2 linked regions of the Symmachiella dynata genome follow. The protein of the gene in region 1 binds, or shares a complex with, the protein of each later gene. Links are inferred from orthologs where the notes say so. Each region holds a gene or a part of one and is shown on either strand. Other genes may lie near its edges.

Region 1 (3,099 bases):
ACACCTTTAATATCAGCACCGCCACGGCGATCGTCGCTGCGGCACTGGGCATCCCGGTCGCCAAGCACGGCAATCGCAGTGTGTCCAGTTCGAGCGGTTCGGCAGACGTCTTAGAAGCTTTGGGCGTAAAAGTCGACGTTCCCGTGGCGACCGTCACACAATGCCTGGATGAAATCGGCATCGGGTTTTGCTTCGCCCCGTTGATGCACGGAGCCATGAAACATGCGGCGCCAATCCGCCGGACCTTGGGGTTTCCTACGATTTTCAATCTGCTAGGACCGCTAACCAATCCGGCTCGCGCTGAATTTCAACTGCTGGGGGCCAGTCGCAACGCGACCGCTGAGATCCTGGCAGCAGCCGTTGCCCAACTAAAACGCTCGCGGGCACTGGTGGTTTGTGGCAATAACGAATTGGACGAAGTCAGCCTGTGGGGTACTACCCTGGCCTGGGAAGTGCGTGGCGAAGAGATATCGCAGCACGAATGGACAGCCGCGTCGTTTGGCGTAGACGAATGTTCAGCGGACGACCTGCGTGTGGAATCCGCTGAGGAGAGCGCCCAGGTGATTCAGGCGATTTTTGCCGCAGAACCTGGACCGCATCGAGATGTGGTCATTGCCAACGCCGCCGCGGCATTGCTGGCTGTCGGCAAAACCGAGGATCCCCTGGAAGCCGCCACAACAGCAGCAGAGGCGATCGACTCTCGCGCTGCGGAATTGGTTTTGGCGAAACTGGTCGCCATGACCAATGCGATTTGACGTCCAAAAATTGAGTCATTTGGCGGGAATTCTAGAATTTTATGCCGAGCGCGAGCACCAAGCCACAAATAGGGCGAACAGTGCCGCCAGCCAAGCCGTTCAGCAACGGGCACGGGTATTCCCGGAAATGAGAAGCGGCGCATGTGACTTGCAGCGGGACCTTCACGTCATATAATTCAAGGTGAACGACTTTCACCTGAGTTGTGAGTCGTTAGCAGCGAGTTGGTTATCAGATTGGACAGTTGGCAACTTCCCCACAAGCCAAACGGGCGGGGAAGTGATGGTAAATCGGAGTTTGTGATGCGTGAATGGTTTCGGAATATCTGGGTGGCGGTTTCAACCGTAGTCAGCGGGATGTGGGTCACGATGCGCACGATGCGTAAAACCTACGGCCGTCGAGCCTTTACGCAAGTTTACGAATACCCCGAAGTCCCGGTTCCCGTCAAAGCGCGGTATCGCGGATTTCACCGCTTCGACCTGACAACCTGCATCGGCTGCGACAAATGCGCCGCTGCCTGTCCGGTGGATTGCATTTATATCGATAAAGTTAAAAGCCCTGTCGGCAAAGGTTTTCGGATCGAAGGTTATACGATTGACTACACCAAATGCATGTTTTGTGCATTGTGTGTCGAACCTTGTCCGGTCGATTGTATCTTCATGGGGTCGAACCACGACTTGAGCAGTTACGGCCGCGACGGTTGCGTGGTGGATTATTCCAAGTTGCCATTGGAAGTCGCATGGGGACAAACTACGCTCAATCCTACGGCTGTCGCGGAATCCAAAGTGCTCTCCGAACCAGTCTGGGTCAAAGGCGAACCAAGTCCGTTTGAACCGGCGGAATCATAGTCATTTGCGAGATACGCGTTATCACTTTCCTTTCAAAACCCACACGACGGAATCGCGACACAGAAACAACGATGGCTTTCAGGTTTTGAAGCTCATCACTAAAACCGCTGCCAAGAACGAGCATGCTTTTCGTAGGACGACCTGCATGTCCGTCACAGCAGCCTATTTCATACAATTGGCCTCACCATGGATTCCACAACATTCGATGGGAAGCTCTTCACGGTGGAAGAGGCCCGCAAAACCCTACCGTTAGTTCGCGCGATCGTCGGCGACATCGTGCGTCAGGCGAAGGACGTTCGAGAACGTCAAGATCGGTTGAAGCATCTGCATCACTCGCAGGTCAAACGGTCACAAGAGAGCGACGCCGACAATCCTTATCGTGAGGAAGTTGAGCAGATCGAACAAGAACTGCGCCGCGATGAAGAAAAGTTGCAGGAGTACGTCGACGAACTGCAGGAACTTGGCGTTGAATTCAAAGACTTCGAGCGTGGTCTCGTCGATTTTCCACACATGATGGACGGCCGGGTGGTTTACCTGTGCTGGCATCTGGGTGAGGAAGAACTCGCGTACTGGCACGAAGTGGACGCCGGATTCTCCGGACGTCACTCACTTCTAGAAGACTCGCTGACAAGCGAGAAGCCGCTGGATACGCACGACGCGAGCGAATGAAACATCCGCTCGAATTTAGCAAGCGGTAAGAAATAACGACTCAGTAAAATAACGACTCGGTAACGGTGCACCGACTCCCTGGATACGTAATAAGGCAATCGCAAGACAATGACGGATTTGGTCGGACACTTTTTGATGTTCTCGCTGGTCGGCGTGATTTTTCTTTTAGCTCCGTTGCTGATCGGCCTTTTGGTTCGTCCCAATAAGCCGACGGATGAAAAAATCTCCGTCTACGAGTGCGGCGAACCGACCATCGGCACCAGCTATATTCAGTTTGACCTAAGATTTTACGTGGTCGCATTGCTGTTTATTATCTTCGACGTCGAAGTCGCCTTCTTCTTTCCCTGGGCGATGATCTTCGGCGGCTCCATGCAGCTGGCCGATGCACAACTCGATCACCGCGCCGAACTGAGCGCCAAGCTGCTCGATCAACCCGCAACCGCCGCGACGCATGAAATTTCCCGGCAAACCGCCATGGACATCGGCTTGTTGGGCGTCGGAGACATTCTCGTCTTCTTCTCCGTGCTGCTTGTCGGTTTTGCCTACGTCTGGAAACGGGGTGACTTGGATTGGGTCCGGGCCGTGGCACAAGAAATTCAAGAAAAGGCCAAGCAGGACGGCCCGCCGGTTCCCGCGCCACTCCCCATCGAGCAACGTGAACCCGCACCTGTCGCGTAGCCCCGCGTCTCTCGATTGTCTTTGCGAATTCCCTTCTTGATCAGGCAACCCGCCACGATGAATGCCACAGAAATTCATAAGCAACTTGTTGAGAAATTTGGCGACAAAATCATCGCCGTCGACGCCGACGCTCTCGACCCCTGGATTGAAG
Region 2 (3,048 bases), 4.5 Mb from region 1 along the record:
AGCGATTGAAGCTTCACCTGAGTTACTCACAATATATTCGATCGCAATAATTGGAGTTGAGCCTTGGCTACTCTTGGGACGCGATTCGCTAGATTCTTATGCCAAAGACATCGATTGGGACGCCTTGATATTCTTTTTCGCATTTTTAGTTGTCAATATTACTTGAAATGTATAGGATAACGTTGTAGCGAGGGTGTATTTCCTGCCTGAGCAACGCAAATGATCGGCTGTAAATCCTTATGAAGAAAACACTTGAGAGTCAGGATCGCGAGTTTCTGGAACGGTTGCAGCGGCTCGGCTGCGGAACCGTGCAGGAGGTTTGCAAAGAGTTGGGGGTGACGGCAACCGCCGTGCGCCACCGGCTGGTTCGGCTACAGGGTTTGGGATTTGTGGGCCGTGATCTTGTCCGCGAAGGGCGCGGTCGTCCGCATCACGTTTATCGCGTCACGCAGGCGGGACAACGTGAGTTGGGGGACAATTACGGCGATTTGGCACTAGTGCTTTGGCGGGAATTGCAGAGTATCCCCGACCAAGCAGTCCGTGCTCAGGTTGAATCGCGGATCCGTGATGCGATGGTTTCGCAATACGCACATGCGGTCAACAGTCCGCAGTTGCGAGATCGCTTCCAGCAGTTGGGTGAGGTCTTAGCGAAACGCGGATATGACGTCGAAGTCGATCAATCGTCCGAGTTACCGGTACTCCGCGAAAATAACTGTCCCTACCAGGAATTGGCGGATAGCGATCGCGGGATTTGCGAAATGGAAGAAGAAGTTTTCGAAAAGGTTTTGGGTGTGCCGCTCAGGCTTTCCCAATGTTTTTTAGATGGTCATTCCTGCTGCGAATTTGAGCCGGCAGAAGTGGCTTCTCCCCCTGTTAATAACGCAGCAGATTCTCGGTAGTCCCCATGGATTGCGATAGAGGACAGAGTTGCTAAAGTGGACATAATCGGTCGGCGGTTCACAAAGACGCCGACTTGTCCTGGCTGGACACAAATGCATTGTTCAAGCCACTTTAGTTCCGTAGACATTCGAAAGTAGACAACCTCAAATGGCCTGGATCGACGAACGCTTTGAAGAAAACGTTGTGGTCACTACGTTGGAACAAGGGATGAACTGGGCGCGGCAGTCCAGTATTTGGCCCATGACGTTTGGGTTGGCTTGCTGTGCCATCGAAATGATGGCCGCTGGAGCCAGCCGATTTGACTTGGATCGGTTTGGAGCGGGTGCGTTTCGTGCAACTCCGCGTCAAGCCGACCTGATGATTGTTGCCGGCACGGTGACCCACAAGATGGCCAGCCGCGTGCGTCGACTTTACGAACAAATGCCCGACCCCAAATACGTCATCGCCATGGGCGCTTGCACGGTGGGTGGCGGTCCTTATTTCAAATATGGTTATCACGTGGTCAAGGGGGTCGATTTGGTTGTTCCGGTCGACGTCTATGTCCCCGGGTGCCCTCCGCGTCCCGAAGCCTTGTTGGAAGGCCTGATGCGGGTGCAGGATAAAATCAAAGCCAAGCGTATTGCCAAAGGGGCAATCGACGAATTGCCGGTGCCGCATCACAGTGGCCAAGTGGCGATTCCCGAAGTTCTGGAAGTCTGATTCGCCACGCCGCGAGTCACGAGCGACGAACCCTGGTTGCAACCACCAGGGACTCATGAAACCAAAAATGCTGAAAGGCAAGTTAGCGAATCCGGAATGAGCAGTTTACTGAAAATTGAAGATCTGCGGGTCAGCGTTGATGGCACTCCCATTCTTAAGGGAGTCAATCTCGACATCCGCCAAGGCGAAGTTCATGCTCTGATGGGCCCCAACGGCTCAGGGAAAAGCACACTGGCTTTCGCATTGATGGGGCATCCCAAATACGAAATCACCGGAGGCACGGTAGAAATCGACGGCGTGAACCTCGTCGATTTGGATCCGAACGAGCGGGCGCGGCTCGGTCTGTTTCTGGCATTCCAATACCCGGTAACCATCCCCGGCGTCAAAGTGGCCGACTTTTTGCGGCATGCGGTGACCAACGTCCGGAATCCGGATCGTAAAGAAGGCGAAAACCTGATTCCGATGCGGGAGTTCCGTAAGGAACTGAAAGGCAAAATGGAAGAGTTGGGCATGGATCTGGAATTCGCCCGACGCTATTTGAACGACGGTTTCTCCGGCGGCGAAAAGAAGCGGATGGAGATTCTGCAACTGGCGATGCTCAACCCCAAATTCGCGATTTTGGATGAAACCGATAGCGGGTTGGACAGCGATGCCGTTCGCGTTGTGAGCGAAGGTGTGGCTCGTCTGTCCGGCAGTACCGAGATGGGTGTGTTGATCATTACCCACCACGAACGTTTGTTGGAATTCAATACGCCGCAATTCACGCACGTGATGCTAGCGGGACGCATCGTCGAAACCGGCGACGCATCGTTGGCAGCCGAATTGCACAATCAAGGTTATGCTGGTGTCCGCGAACGTCATCCTGAAGCGGCTGCCGAAGAAGTCACTGAACAAGTTGCTGGCTGAATATCAAGTTGCTTCAAACCTGTCTGGCGCATTTGCAAATCTGAGTGTAACAGCCTCGCAAGCCAGCGCAATCGGGTTTTGAAACGGGCTTAGAAAACCGCGTGATGTTCAATTCACGCTGGGAGCGATAACGACATGACGACCGAACTCGACACACAAACCACAGCCAAGCCCGATATCGGTGAATACCAATACGGATTTCACGATTCGGAAGAGGCGTACGTCTTCAAAAGCCGTAAAGGCTTGGATAAGGAAATCGTCCGGCAAATCTCCGAGATGAAAAAAGAGCCGGAATGGATGCTCGATTTTCGGTTGCAAGCACTGGAGACATTCTTCAATAAGCCGCAGCCGGAATGGGGCGGCGATTTGTCGCAGTTGGACTATCAGGACATTTATTACTACGTCCGCGCATCGGACCGTCCCGAAGGGAGTTGGGATGACGTTCCTGATGACATTCGGAAGACCTACGACCGTCTGGGAATTCCCGAAGCGGAAAAGAAATATCTCGCCGGCGTGAAAGCGCAATACGAGTCGGAAGTCGTT

The links.
Region 2: the proteins of Mal52_RS01420 (region 1) and Mal52_RS18585 are in contact, whole or in part, in a crystal structure (PDB 6I1P), measured with the Thermus thermophilus proteins. The link is inferred for Symmachiella dynata from one-to-one orthologs. Residues at the interface, in WP_096411123.1 of Thermus thermophilus: Val22, Thr23, Val24, Pro25, Tyr26, Pro27, Val31, Ala32, Leu33, Phe37, Pro64, Ala65, Asn94, Met95, Leu96, Arg97, Cys98, Ile99, Phe100, Phe119, Glu120, Met121, Ala122, Asp123, Tyr124, Glu125, Tyr126, Asp128, Leu129, Lys144; in WP_096411117.1 of Thermus thermophilus: Ala56, Arg57, Asn58, Asp59, Arg62, Phe63, Ala110, Ser113, Ser114, Gly115, Gly116, Met117, Asn119, Gln125, Asn126, Asp134, Val135, Tyr136, Val137, Pro138, Gly139, Cys140, Arg143, Glu145, Ala146, Ile148, Tyr149, Ala150, Met152, Gln153.

What each region holds. Positions count from the first base shown.
Region 1 is NZ_CP036276.1:383,304-386,402, reverse strand. The notes cover bases 53-2,828. They hold Mal52_RS01420 (NuoI/complex I 23 kDa subunit family protein), read left to right. Parts: upstream 53-1,055; coding sequence 1,056-1,601; downstream 1,602-2,828. Other genes in these bases: Mal52_RS01410 (NADH-quinone oxidoreductase subunit A), read left to right, coding at 2,379-2,828; Mal52_RS01415 (DUF2203 domain-containing protein), read left to right, coding at 1,788-2,270; trpD (anthranilate phosphoribosyltransferase), read left to right, coding at 53-755. Also shown: more of trpD, read left to right, coding at 1-52; more of Mal52_RS01410, read left to right, coding at 2,829-2,948; Mal52_RS01405 (NADH-quinone oxidoreductase subunit C), read left to right, coding at 3,006-3,099. UniProt on the Escherichia coli protein: NDH-1 shuttles electrons from NADH, via FMN and iron-sulfur (Fe-S) centers, to quinones in the respiratory chain. The immediate electron acceptor for the enzyme in this species is believed to be ubiquinone.
Region 2 is NZ_CP036276.1:4,903,527-4,906,574, reverse strand. The notes cover bases 99-2,823. They hold Mal52_RS18585 (NADH-quinone oxidoreductase subunit B), read left to right. Parts: upstream 99-1,047; coding sequence 1,048-1,599; downstream 1,600-2,823. Other genes in these bases: sufB (Fe-S cluster assembly protein SufB), read left to right, coding at 2,641-2,823; sufC (Fe-S cluster assembly ATPase SufC), read left to right, coding at 1,696-2,505; Mal52_RS18590 (helix-turn-helix transcriptional regulator), read left to right, coding at 240-899. Also shown: more of sufB, read left to right, coding at 2,824-3,048. UniProt on the Escherichia coli protein: NDH-1 shuttles electrons from NADH, via FMN and iron-sulfur (Fe-S) centers, to quinones in the respiratory chain. The immediate electron acceptor for the enzyme in this species is ubiquinone.